Linked DNA regions of Tolumonas auensis DSM 9187. The protein of the gene in region 1 interacts with the protein of each later gene in a pairwise test. Links are inferred from orthologs where the notes say so. Each region holds a gene or a part of one and is shown in the gene's direction. Other genes may lie near its edges.

Region 1 (8,221 bases):
AGGCCGTATCATCAAAGCAGTGGATAATGAAGGCCGTGAAGTGATCCACGCCGGCATGACCAAGATGTCGAAATCGAAGAACAACGGTATCGACCCGCAACTGATGGTGGAACGTTACGGTGCCGACACCGTACGTCTGTTCATGATGTTTGCCTCACCAGCCGATATGACGCTGGAATGGCAGGAATCAGGTGTCGATGGTGCACAACGTTTCCTGAAACGTCTGTGGAAAGCGGTGGCCGAACATACTGCGAAAGGTGCCGCACCAGAACTGGACGTGGCGAGCCTGAGCAATGAGCAGAAAACACTGCGCCGTGAACTGCATAAGACCATTGCCAAGTTCAGCGATGACATTGGTCGTCGTCAGACCTTCAACACCGCCATTGCTGCTGTAATGGAGCTGATGAACCGTGTCGCGAAAGCACCACAAGAGTCAGACCAGGATCGCGCACTGGTACAGGAAGTGCTGACCAACGTCGTACTGATGCTCTATCCAATCACCCCGCATGTCTGCTTCCATCTGTGGCAGGCGCTGGGTAATGCGGATATCGATCAGGCCGCCTGGCCGGTAGCCGATGCCGCCGCGATGGTGGAAGACGAAAAACTGGTGGTGGTACAGGTCAATGGTAAAGTGCGCGGTAAGCTGACCGTGGCTGCCGATGCCACCCAGGAACAGGTACAGGCACTGGCGATGCAGGATCACACTGTGGCGAAGTTCACTGCTGATCTGACCGTGCGTAAAGTGATCTATGTCCCGGGCAAACTGCTCAATATCGTGGTTGGCTAATCTATGAAACGACTGGTTTGTGGTGTGATGATACTGGTGAGCCTCGTGCTCACCGGTTGTGGTTTTCATATGCGGGGCAGTATGGATGAAAAATTACTGCCATCGCAGCTGAAAGCGATCCATGTGGAAGGTGATGACCGCAGCGATATCTATCGCCTGGTCACCACACGTCTGCGTCATTCCGGTGTAAAGCTGGTTGACAGCAGCGACGAGGTTCCGGTGCTGAATCTGGGTAATATCAGTGTCAGTAACAGTGCTGCCTCGCTGGATAACCGCAGCCAGGTCGTGGAATATGTGATGCTGTTTAATACCGATTACAGCATCACCCTGCCGCATAAACCACTGCAGAAATTCAGTGCCCGCTTCAGCCGGGTGTTCCTGAACAAATCCTCACAGGCGCTGGCCTCTTCCCGCGAACAGGCACAACTGCGCAATGAGATGGAAGTTCAGACCGCAGATCTGATCCTGATCCAGCTCAGCCGTGTCGTCTTCTGATGCGGGTCTTCAGCGAACAATTAGCTGAACAGTTACAAGCAGGCCTTCGTGCCTGCTATCTTATTTTTGGCGACGAACCATTACAGAAAATGGAAGCGTTGCAGCAAATCCGTCATGTCGCCCGGGAACAGGGTTTTACCGATGTTTACCGCTTCAGCGCCAGCGAAGAACCGCTGCCATGGGATCATATTCATGCCTGCAGTCAAAGTCTGAGTCTGTTTTCCAGCCGGCAAATTATTGAGATCGAGCTGGGTGACAAACTGCCAAAAGAGTGGGCAGAACGGATCAGCGAATTACAGCAGCAACTGCACCCGGATCTGCTGCTGATTATTCTTGGCCCGCGACTGAACAGCAGTCAGAGCAAAAGCGGCTGGTTCACGACACTGGATAAACAAGGGATTTATATCCCGGTCGCCTTGCCGGATGCCCGCTATTTCCCGCGCTGGATGAAACTGCGCAGCCAGCAGAATGGCTTACGTATCGACAATGATGGCATTACCTTTCTGTGTCATGCCTTCGAAGGTAACTTGCTGGCAGCCGCCCAAGAGCTGGAAAAACTCGCGCTGCTGGCACTCCCCCAGCCACTGACCGTGGCGGTATTGCAGCACAACATCACCCGGCACAATGTCTTTGACCCCTTCAAATGGCTGGATACCTTGCTGGAAGGTAAGAGTCAGCGCGCCCTGCGCATGCTGGCACAGCTGCGGGATGAAGGGGTTGAACCCGGTATGCTGACCTGGGCGCTGGCCAAAGATCTGGAGCTGCTCTGGTCATTACGCCTGGCACAGGATGCCCGCCAACCACTCACCTCGTTACTGCAGGCGGCCAAAATATGGCCAAGCCGGCAAACGCTGGTACAGCAGGCCATGCAACGCCTGCCGGCGGACCAGTTACGCGACATGTTACGGATGATGAGCGAACTGGATCGCAGTAACCGCACCTTCGACAGTGCCACAGCCTGGCAATGGCTGCAGACCCTTTCACTGGCATTTCGCGGCAGCACTTCATTACGTTTTACCTTACCGGTACAACTCTGAAAAAGCGAATGCTGATCCCGCACAGCTGCATGCTATAATCGCGCGCTCATTAACCGGAGGAACATCTTCTTGCAAGGTAAACAACTACAAGACTTCGTCGTAGACAAGCTCGACGACATGAAAGCCAGCGATATTATGGTGCTGGACGTACACGGCATTTCGGACATTACCGACTGCATGATCATCTGTACCGGTAACTCTAACCGCCATGTACGCTCAATCGCTGAAAACCTTGCCGAAGAAATTCGTCATGCCGGCATGATGCCGTTTGGTGTGGATAACAACAGTGACGGCGAATGGGTAATGGTCGATTTGGGTGAAGTGATGGTGCATGTCATGCAAAACGATGCACGCCATCTCTATCAGCTGGAAAAACTGTGGAACCGTAATAGCAAGGCTGCCTGATCGATGAAGATCCAGCTTATTGCCGTTGGCACCAAAATGCCTGACTGGGTAACCACCGGCTTTAATGAATACCAGCGACGTTTCCCGAAGGATATGCCGCTGGAGCTGCTCGAAATTCCTGCCGGTAAACGCGGGAAGAACGCGGATATTGCCCGGATACTGGAAAAAGAGGGTGAACAGGCACTGGCCGCAGTAGGTAAATCAAGCCGCATTGTGACACTCGATCTGCCCGGAAAAAACTGGACCACGCCACAGCTGGCACAGCAACTGGAAAGCTGGAAACAGGATGGCCGTGATGTCGCTTTGTTAATCGGTGGCCCGGAAGGTCTGTCGCCGGCCTGTAAAGCCGCAGCGGAACAGAGCTGGTGTTTATCCGCGCTCACCATGCCGCATCCGCTGGTTCGTATTGTGGTCGCAGAAAGCCTCTATCGTGCATGGAGTCTGACCACCAACCATCCTTATCATCGCGAATAACTCATGACCCGGATTGCCTTTAAGAACAAAGCGCAGGAAAGTGCACTGTTTGCACGACGGGTATGGTTTTCTGTATTCGTCATTGCGCTGATGATCTCGATGCTGCTTGGCAACCTCTATTATTTACAGGTAGAGCAGTATCAGAATTATCAGACCCGTTCCAACAGCAACCGGATCAAAGTGATCCCCAGTGCTCCGCCGCGCGGTTTGATCTTCGATCGCAACGGCGTATTACTGGCGGAGAACCAGCCGGAGTTCAGTCTGGAACTGATCCCGGAACAAACGACCAATCTGAAACAGACCGTGCAGGAACTGACCGATCTGCTGGGACTGGATCCTGAGAATATCCCGCGGATCCTGGCTGAAGCGCGGCATAACCGGAAATTTAATCCGGTCACCGTGGCAGAACAGCTTAACGAAGAGCAGGTCGCGATCTTCTCTGTCAATCAGTACCGTTTTCCCGGCAGCAGCATTGAAGCCTACCTGAAACGGCACTATCCGTATGCCGATGTACTGACACATGCCCTGGGTTATGTTGCCCGGATCAATACCAAAGATCTGCAACGGCTGGATAAAGACGGCAAATTGCCCAACTATGCCGCGACCCACGATATCGGTAAGCAAGGTGTCGAAAAATACTATGAAGATCAATTACATGGTCAGGCAGGTTATCAGGAAGTCGAGGTCAATAATAAAGGCCGGGTGTTACGTACGCTGAAATTCCAGCCACCGCAGGCCGGACAGGATCTCTACCTCGGTATTGATATCAAGCTGCAGAAACGCGCTTACGAACTCATGCAGGGCCGCAAGGGCGGTATCGTCATGATGGATCCGCGTGACGGTTCGATACTGGCGTTTGTCTCCGCCCCCAGCTACGACCCGAATATCTTCGTCCGTGGTGTCACGGGCAAAGAGTATGCCGCATTACTGAAAGATCCGGACCGTCCGTTGATCAACCGGATTTCACAGGGCGGCTATGCGCCCGCTTCAACCGTTAAGCCTCTGCTGGCCATTATGGGCCTGAATGAAGGCGCGATTACCCCTTATTATCGCTACTTCGGTGGCGCGACGTTCCAGATCCCGGGGACCGCACGCAAGTTCCGTGACTGGCGCCGTGGCGGACATGGCTGGCTGGACGTATACCGCGCGATTGAAGTCTCTGCGGATACCTATTTCTACGATCTGGCGTACCGCGTGGGGATCGACAAGATCAATGAATACATGACCCGCTTTGGTTTCGGCAATTATTCCGGTCTGGATGTTTTTGAAGAAAGCACCGGCATCATGCCATCCCGGGAATGGAAGCAGAAGCGGCACCGCCAACCCTGGTTCCAGGGTGATACGATTTCCGTGGGCATCGGTCAGGGTTACTGGACCTCAACCCTGATCCAGCTGGCGCGGGCACACAGTATTCTGACACAGCATGGCCGGATCATTACGCCGCATATTGGTATGGCGTTTGGCAATGGCGACAAACAACAGCGGATCATCCCCGCCGAACAGGAACCGATTCAGGTAAAAGATGACAGTTACTGGGGTGTCGCACTGGAAGGGATGTATCTGGTTAATAACGGACCGGAAGGCTCCGGTCGTCATGCCTTTGCCGGTACACCGTATAAAGCAGCCGGTAAATCAGGCACGGCACAGGTCGTGGGGATGAAAGAAAACCAGCGTTATGATGCCAAAAAACTGAAAGCAGAACACCGGGATAACGCATTGTTCGTCAGTTTTGCACCGTATGATAACCCCACCGTGGTTTGTGCCATTATTCTGGAAAATGCCGGTGGTGGTGGCAAAAATGCAGCACCGATTGCCCGCGCCATGATGGACGCTTACCTGCTTGGCAAATATGACGATGGCATCAAAGATGATGAGGCGACGGCACATTGAACGAAGAAAATAATAAATATCAGCTGTGGCAGAAGATCCATGTCGATCTGCCATTGCTGTTTGCCATCATCGCCCTAATTGCCTTCAGTATGGTGGTGCTTTATTCCGCCTCCGGTCAGCATCCGGATATGCTGTTCAATAAGCTGGTACATACCGCACTGGCATTCACCGTCATGCTGGTAATGGCGCAGTTTTCACCGGCATTCTATGCCCGCTGGGCCCCGCCGGCATTTCTGGCCTGTATCGTTTTATTGCTCTGCGTGATGATCTTCGGTCATGTCGGCAAAGGTGCTCAGCGCTGGCTGGATCTCGGCTTCATCAAGTTTCAGCCGTCTGAATTTCTGAAAATCGTGATGCCGATGACCGTTGCTGCCTACATGGATCGGCATCCGCTGCCGCCACGGCTGGCACATGTCAGCATTGCACTGGCGCTGGTGCTGATCCCGACATTACTGATCGCGGAACAGCCGGATCTCGGTACCGCGATCCTGGTGGCGGTATCCGGCATCTTTGTCATTTTTCTGGGCGGGATTAACTGGTGGCTGATCATCAGCGCCGGCGTGTTGCTGTGCGCCTTTATGCCGGTGATGTGGTTTTTCCTGATGCATGATTATCAGCGCCAGCGGGTACTGACCTTCCTGAATCCGGAAAGCGACCCGCTGGGTACCGGTTACCATATTATTCAATCCAAGATTGCGATTGGTTCCGGCGGTCTGTTTGGTAAAGGCTGGCTGAATGGTACGCAGTCGCAGCTCGATTTTTTACCGGAACGGCATACTGACTTTATCTTTGCCGTCATCGGCGAAGAGTTTGGCCTGATGGGCTTTATCGTGCTGATGGTGCTGTATCTGCTGATCCTGTACCGCTGCCTGCATATCAGTCTGCAGGCGCAGAATTGTTTCGACCGTTTGCTCGGCGGTGCGTTGTCCCTGACCTTTTTCTTTTATGTCTTTATCAATATCGGGATGGTCAGTGGCATCCTGCCGGTGGTGGGTGTTCCCCTGCCACTGGTCAGTTATGGCGGAACCGCTATGATAACGCTGTGTGCCGGTTTTGGTATTCTGATGTCGATCCATACCCATCGCCGACTTTTAGCCTGAGCAGGAATAATATGAAACGTTTACTCGCACTGGGACTTTCTCTCTTTATGGCTGCGGACGCCGCGGCAGCAACATTACGTCCGCAGGATCTTGCCCGGATGCAGGAACTCAGCCAGCAGACCGGCGTACCGATGTCACAGATTTCCCGCGCCACCGGACTGGCGGATTTTCGTCAAGCCGTGCTGGATGCGTATAAACGTCCGGCAGAAAGCAAACCCTGGTATGAATACGAAGCGCTGTTTCTGACAGAAAAACGGATCCGGCAAGGGGTTGATTTCTGGCGTACCCACGCGGCGGATCTGGCCCGTGCCGAGCGAACCTTCAACGTGCCGGCCAGTGTGATTGTGGCCATCATCGGTGTGGAAACCTTCTACGGCGGCAATATGGGCAAACATCCGGTGCTTGATTCGCTGTATACGCTGGCGTTCTATCATCCAACGCGCACCGAGTTTTTCAGCAAGGAATTCGTCAACTATATCCGGCTGGGCAATCAGCAGGGCTGGGATCTGAAAGCCCGGCAGGGTTCCTATGCCGGTGCCATGGGAATGGGTCAGTTTATGCCGTCCAGTTACCTCACCTATGCCGTTGATTTTGATGGTGATGGTCATAAAGACCTGTTCAGCAACCCGACCGATGCCATTGGCAGTGTGGCCAACTATTTCCATAAACACGGCTGGAAAATGGGTGATGCGGTGGTGGAAGCAGCTCAGCTGACCCGGCCAACCGCAGCCGGTAAAGTTCAGGATCGGGTCGAACTGAAACAGCGCTGGCAGGAACTGCAGAATGCCGGTGTCCGGGTGAAGACGCCACTGCAAGCAGATACACCGGTCACATTACTGCAATATGCACAACCGGACTATTCTGAATACTGGGTCGCGCGTCAGAATTTTTATGTCATTACCCGCTATAATAAAAGTCCGCTGTATGCCATGGCGGTTCATAACCTGAGTCAGCAGATCGCGAAACAATACTATGGTCGTTAAACCGTATAACTTTGTTGCTTGTTTTCTCTCGTTACTCTTGCTGGCTGCCTGCAGCAGTCAGCAACCATCCACACCCTCCACGCCGGTTAAACCGAAAAAACCACTGATCGATGTCAATGGAGCCGTTCCCCGTTTCGAACCGCCCAGCCGGATTGGCAACAAAGACTATGAAGTGTTCGGTCAGCCCTACAAGGTGTGGAATGGTATTCAGCAATACTCCACCGAAGGCACCGCCTCGTGGTATGGCCCGGGATTTCATGGTAAATACACCTCGAATGGCGAGCTGTATAATCAGGAAGATATCTCCGCCGCACACAAGAATTTACCGTTACCCAGTTATCTGCGGGTCACCAATCTGGAAAATGGCCGCCGGCTGATTGTCCGGGTGAATGATCGGGGGCCGTTCCATGGTGATCGTATTCTCGATCTGTCACACGGTGCCGCCTCCCGCCTGGGGATCATCGGTTCCGGTACTGCCCGGGTGAATGTTGAACTGATCCATCCGCCCCGGCCGGCCAACGCCGACCAACTGATTGCGCAGCATCAATCCCGCACGATCCAGCTGCTGGCAACCAACAATTTAAAGCAAGCCAGACAGGTGGCTTCCGATGTCGAGCACCGCTATGGCGTTCCGCCCCGTCTGGTTACCGTCAACAACATGTATAAATTACATGTGGGGCCATTGGAAAAACCGCAGGCAGAACAACTATTATCTAAGCTAAAGGGATCCGGTTTCGGCGGGGCTTTTTTTCTTAACTGATCCGATACCAACTCACAGGGATGAGCATGCGTTTTTCAGTCACAACAACCGTACTTTACCGTTGCAGCCGCGTTCTGCTGCTGGCCGCGCTGTTCTCCGCCTGCACGTCACAGGAAGTGAGCTATCGGATGCGGCCGACCAAAATGACGGTGCGGACTGACATTGGCAGTTATTCCGGCTTTCAGTTCAAAGAGTATGCCGGGCCCATCGTGAACGATGAAGAATATGCACGGATGACTCCCCGCCAGCGCCGGAAAATGGGGTTGCTGTCCCCGGTGTATGAAGCCCCC
Region 2 (5,830 bases), 240 kb from region 1 along the record:
CCGCCGTATATAATCCTGAGTTAAATAGTCTGTTAGTACGCATGACTCATCCCTGTTTTTTGTTGGCGTTAGTAGTGGACGTATTAAGCGTCAGTGTAGTTGTTCTATTATTCCAGCAACCACTACCGTCCGGTATCATCTCGACTACCTCTATATCGTTTTTAGTTACTTTTGTGATCTTGCCATGGTTTAAACCTATGTATTGATCCGCAGTAATGCGATATACGATACCTCCGGGTGCCAGTACCAGCCCCCATAATCCCCGATCATCTGAAAGTGTTCCTTTCATCATCAGATTGTCCAGAGAGTATTGCTCTAATTCTTCTTTCGGTCTGGTGATATCGGGTTGAATACATTTTACTTTTGTTTTGCTAAATAGTTGCCCCTGCTCAGGTTGCGGATCAATAAAAGGATTCCGAGATTCCTGAGCAATAAACGCCATTGGCTCATAAGGCGTAATCGTTGGCAGTGGATCTATTGGCTGCGCTGGTCGGGCTTTTACCTGAGCGACATAGGTCTGCAGATCAGAGTTTTGCTCACAACCTGAAATCATAACCGTACTTAGAAAAAGGATCAGTATTTTGTATTTCATTTCTTCACCGTTCCCTTAGTTTTGGTTTGTTTTTGATTAGGGTCAATACGGTAGGTTTTAGCCTGAACAGACATAATAATGTTATTCGCTTTTCCTTCTTTGCCCTCTTTAGCTCCAGCAGTTCCGGCATCTTTATTTACAGTGAAACTACCGAGCAAGACTATTCTTGGTAATGCCGCAATATCCGCAGAGAACTGTCCAAGTTGACTATATTGGCCTGATATATCTATTCTCATTGGAAGTTCAGTATAAAACTCCTTTCTAATCTCAGGTTCCCAGTTGATGCGCAGCAATTTGAGCCCATTATTAGTAGCTATATAGCTGATGTCATCAAGAAGCCCCGCGATTTCGGTTTTATCCGGTAGTTGTTTTAACTGGGTTTTGAGCATTTCCTCTAGTTGAATCATTTGCTGACGATAGGCATTTAAACTACTGGCCTGCGCTGCTCTGACTTCAAACTGACTCTTGAGTTCAACTTCTTGCTGTCTGGTTTGATCAAGTTTCTTTATGGAGTCAGCAATAAGTGCATAGTAACCAGCCCCGCCAATCAAAGCACAAATAAAGGCAATTAAAATACCTTTCGCAAGTGCCGGCCACGATGCAACATCATTAATGTCTAAATCATTTAATTCTTGAATATTCATTTACGCCCCCTATGCTCTTACTGTTTCGGAGCGGGATTAGACTTATTATTGTTCAATACTGAGAATCGCATTGAAAATTCACTCAATTTCATGAGCGTGGTGTCATTGGCAAAAATAGAGTTGATTGTGGTTTGTCCTAACCAGCCACTTCCATCAATCAAACGCATCGTACTTGCCACACGGTTATACGCTTCAGCTTTTCCTACTACGTCGATTCCTAACGGACTAAAATTGAGCGATTGCAAATAAACACCATTCGACACAACAACAGGCAGATCATTGAATAATCTGACAGATACGTTACGGCTTTGTTGCAATGTATCAATCAGCTTCATTCTGTTTACCAGCGATTGCTTCTGCGCCTTTATCTCATTTATCTGACCAATCTCAGTATCGAGTATGGCTATTTCGTGTTGCAGGAACTGATTCCGTTGATTCTGAGCACTAATTTGATGATTAAAATACTGGTTAACCGCAAATACACCGGCAGCAGCAACAGCGCAACTTACACCAATCAGAATGAAGAACGCTTGTTTCTGGCGCTCTTTGGCAGATTCGCGCCACGGCAGGAGATTTATATTTGACATGGTGTAAAACTCCTTAAAGCTAATCCGAGCGCAGTCATATATTTAGCGCCATGGCCAAAATTATCTGCCAGCTTATGCTGGTTATATAACAGAACAGGATCCGGATGTCTGACATCCATTTCCAGTTGTAGTGCTAATTGCTGGCGTAAACCCGGTATCAAACTGCCGCCGCCTGACAGTACTAAAACGTCCACAGTCCGGTGACCGGAGGAGCTGCAAAATAATTGAATATTTCTTTTTATGTGCTGAGTGAGCTGGTTGATATAAGAGTTGATAACATCAATATCGGTATAGGAAGACAGTGCGCCTTTCAGCTTCACGTTTTCAGCTTCTTCCGGTGGTAAGTTATAGAATGTAGCCAGGGAGCGGGTGAGACTTGCGCCACCGAAATCCTGCAAACGAGAGTAGATCAATTCGCCCTGGAATATAATTCCAAAGCTCAGAGATAATTCGCCGATATCAACTACAGCACAGTATTTGTTGGCATCTGTTGTTTGTAATGATTTTTCCATTGAAACCACAGCACGGGTCAGCGCGTGCATTCCAACGTCGACGACCTTGACGGTCTGATCACAATCATTAAATACGCTGATTGCACTGGCAATTGACTGGGAACGTGCCGCGCATATGAGTACATCATTGCGGGACGGGTCTGTAGTGTTTGGTCCTAAGACTTCAAAGTCGAGACTTACTTCGTCAAGAGGGAAGGGAATCAGTTGCTCTGCTTCCATCATGACGATATTTTCAAAGTCAGTCTGGTTTATGTTGCTGGCTACCTGTGTGATCTTGGTAATGACGCTTGATCCATTCACGGCAGTAGCTGCGTATTTGTATTTACCGGGCAACATCCTTAATAATTGTTTAAATGTCTGAGAAACCTTGTCGACATCCTGCAATTGGAAGTCCCTTATGGCACCTTTGGGGGTTGCTATTTCGGCCCAGGCATCAATGGAAAAATTCTCGGCATCACCTGACACAGCAACAGCCTTAATTGTGCTGCTACCGAAATCAACTCCTAACATGGGAGTATTCGTGCTCTTTTTTAGAAACATGACCATAGAGGCATCCATGCTTATATTGTTAAAATAGACGCGATGCGCCAAACGTAAAACTAACTATAGCCGTATGGCCAGTTTTTTGCGATACGAATGTGTCCTTCAATTCTCTCGAATTTGAAGCAGATAACACTATATACTGCACGCCCATAGGGTCTTGGATTGTGGATGCTCCGGTTATGTTGAAATGGTTAAAGCGATTATTGTGGTTAGTGCTCTTATTATCCTCAATTGGAATCGCTGCTGTCGCTGCTTTTTACTTTCATTTAGAGAAAGGATTACCTGATGTATCTACGTTAAAAGATACCACTTGGGAAACACCGCTCAGAGTCTATAGCGCTGATGGCGAATTGATGTCTGAGTTCGGCAATGTAAAGCGAATTCCTTTGCAGCTGGAACAGATCCCGCAACAAATGCAGCAGGCATTTCTGGCCATTGAAGACTCCCGTTTCTACGAGCATCCCGGGATTGATTTGATTGGTATTGCCCGTGCTGGTGTTGTCTGGGCTGTTTCTGGTCAAATGCGCCAGGGGGCCAGCACGATTACGCAGCAGGTCGCCCGTAACTTTTTCTTAAGCCGGGAAAAAACACTTTCGCGAAAAGTTAAGGAAGTTTTTCTGGCCTGGCGTATCGAAAGAGAATTAACAAAGGGCGAAATTCTTGCTCTTTATCTGAATAAAATTCCTCTCGGATACCGTTCTTACGGTGTTGGCGCGGCAGCTCAAGTCTATTACGGGAAAACGGTAGACCAACTCACACTAGGTGAAATTGCTGTTATTGCCGGTTTACCTAAAGCGCCGTCAATGCTGAATCCTATTCGCTCACCACAACGGGCGTTAGCCCGACGAAATCTGGTTTTATCCAGAATGTTGCAGCTTGGCATGATAAATCAGGATGAATATCAGCAAGCAGTAAAAGAGCCGATAGTCACACGATATCACGGTACGAATGTGGGCCTTGATGCGCCTTATCTGGCAGAGATGGTCAGAAAGTTTATGCTGGATACCTATGGCGAGGAGTCATATAGCAAAGGCTATCAGGTTTATACCACGATAAGTTCAGCCCAGCAGCAAGCAGCTCATTCAGCCGTATTTAAAGGGCTGCTCGATTACGATATCCGTCACGGTTATCGGGGGGCTGAAAAACACCTTTGGACTAAAGGTGCGGCCTGGAATATTGAACAAATCAGTAATTATCTTTCTGATTTACCTAGCTATGAACCATTTGAGCCAGCCATTGTGACGGCGGTAAACAGTAAGGATGTTACTGTCATTATTAAAGGCGGGCTTGATGCCACTATTTCATGGAATGGCTTGAAATGGGCTCGCCCGTTTATCAGTGATGAACGGCAAGGTGTTACTCCCCGGAAGGCTGCCGATATTCTGCAGACTGGCGATTTGATCTGGGTGTGGCAGGATGAAAATAGTGATCAACTCCGGTTGGCGCAAATTCCTGATGCAAATGCGGCATTTGTTGCGTTAAATCCGAAAAACGGAGCCATTCAGGCGTTAGTTGGTGGTTTCAGCTTTGAAATCAGCAAATTTAACCGTGTAGATCAGGCCCGGAGACAGATTGGTTCAAACATCAAACCATTTATTTACTCTTCCGCGCTGGCAAATGGATTCACATTATCCTCGATCATCAATGATGCACCCATTACCCAATGGGATGGTGGCACTTCAGGCTGGAGCCCTAAAAACTCCCCGCCGCAGTATGATGGCCCGATTTCTCTGCGGGAAGCTCTCGCTCGGTCTAAAAACGTAGTCACTGTCCGGTTATTGCGCAGTGTGGGTATTGATAATGTCTTGAATCACCTGCGTTTATTCGGTTTCCCTGAGAGTAGCCTGCAACGGAATGAATCAATATCTTTGGGGACGGCAGAGTTTACGCCTCTGGAATTGGTTACCGGCTATGCTGCTTTTGCGAATGGCGGGTTTAAGGTAACACCTTATTTCATTGATCGTATTGAAGATGCTTCCGGGCGCGTAGTTTATGAAGCTTTACCTCAGATTGCCTGTGCAGGGTGTGGCAAATTAGCCGAAACAGGTTTAGACAGTGTTAACGCCTACAATGATGAATTAGGCGACTGGCATAGTCAGTGTCCGATCGATCCGGTTACCTCTGCCAAACAGGCCCCGCGGATCATCACTGGTGCGAATGCTTTCCTGATAACGGAAGCATTACATTCAGCGATATATGGTGGCGCTGATCGGGGCCTTGGTGGATGGACGGGGACAGGCTGGCGGGCGGCTAAAGAGCTTAAACGTACCGATCTGGCAGGTAAAACTGGTACGACCAATGAAGCCAAAGATGCCTGGTTCAGTGGTTTTACCCCTAACGTGGTTGCTACAGCATGGGTTGGTTTTGATGACCACCGCAGGGCTCTTGGCCGGAGTATCGCAGGTAATGAATATGGAGCCAGTGCCGCTCAACCTATCTGGATTGATTACATGAAGGTAGCGTTACGCGGAACGCCTGATCGCGCTTTTGCTCAGCCGGATGATGTGGTGACAGTTAAAGTTAATAACTATTCCGGGTTAGCTATGTCGGGATCTTCGCCTGGTAGCCGGGAAGAGTTTTTTGAGAAGGGTAGTGAACCAACTGCAGTCAGTCAGCAGGAAAGCGTTTTGTTTGATGACGGCGATGCAAGAGGACCATCACAAACCCAGACTCCGGAATCTCCGACGCCAGCCGGTGGAGATACGGGTACGGATGATATTTTTTGAGTGTTTTTTAATCTTTTTTAAGAAATTGAGACCTGATCCATGTGGATCGTAGGTCTCAATTGCTTTTCCCTGATTTTGGTTAATAATGTTTGAGTATGTAAAGAGCTCGGATAAAGACATTAGTCAGGGAAATAAATATGAATTATCGTAAAAATATGTTTGCTTTGTTGGTTGCTGGCACATTGTTAACCGCATGCGGTGGTGGCGGAACGGATATCAGTGGTGG

What was found. Proteins that work in one complex are often made in the same cells at the same time.
Region 2: the proteins of mrdA (region 1) and TOLA_RS13330 interact in binary tests that used the Escherichia coli proteins (3 or more experiments, as listed by UniProt). The link is inferred for Tolumonas auensis DSM 9187 from one-to-one orthologs.

What each region holds. Positions count from the first base shown.
Region 1 is NC_012691.1:3,103,695-3,111,915, forward strand. Bases 2,756-5,644 are described here. They hold mrdA (penicillin-binding protein 2), read left to right. Parts: upstream 2,756-3,201; coding sequence 3,202-5,088; downstream 5,089-5,644. Other genes in these bases: rlmH (23S rRNA (pseudouridine(1915)-N(3))-methyltransferase RlmH), read left to right, coding at 2,756-3,198; rodA (rod shape-determining protein RodA), read left to right, coding at 5,085-5,644. Also shown: leuS (leucine--tRNA ligase), read left to right, coding at 1-787; TOLA_RS14475 (LPS-assembly lipoprotein LptE), read left to right, coding at 791-1,282; holA (DNA polymerase III subunit delta), read left to right, coding at 1,282-2,319; rsfS (ribosome silencing factor), read left to right, coding at 2,389-2,724; more of rlmH, read left to right, coding at 2,728-2,755; more of rodA, read left to right, coding at 5,645-6,188; mltB (lytic murein transglycosylase B), read left to right, coding at 6,200-7,171; TOLA_RS14510 (septal ring lytic transglycosylase RlpA family protein), read left to right, coding at 7,161-7,931; TOLA_RS16395 (septal ring lytic transglycosylase RlpA family protein), read left to right, coding at 7,958-8,221. UniProt on the Escherichia coli protein: Catalyzes cross-linking of the peptidoglycan cell wall. Responsible for the determination of the rod shape of the cell. Is probably required for lateral peptidoglycan synthesis and maintenance of the correct diameter during lateral and centripetal growth.
Region 2 is NC_012691.1:2,864,292-2,870,121, reverse strand. The notes cover bases 2,666-5,830. They hold TOLA_RS13330 (penicillin-binding protein 1A), read left to right. Parts: upstream 2,666-3,057; coding sequence 3,058-5,604; downstream 5,605-5,830. Other genes in these bases: TOLA_RS13325 (Ig-like domain-containing protein), read left to right, coding at 5,742-5,830; pilM (type IV pilus assembly protein PilM), read right to left, coding at 2,666-2,845. In the rest of the region: TOLA_RS13355 (type IV pilus secretin PilQ), read right to left, coding at 1-43; TOLA_RS13350 (pilus assembly protein PilP), read right to left, coding at 47-592; TOLA_RS13345 (type IV pilus inner membrane component PilO), read right to left, coding at 589-1,236; TOLA_RS13340 (PilN domain-containing protein), read right to left, coding at 1,254-1,823; more of pilM, read right to left, coding at 1,811-2,665. UniProt on the Escherichia coli protein: Cell wall formation. Synthesis of cross-linked peptidoglycan from the lipid intermediates.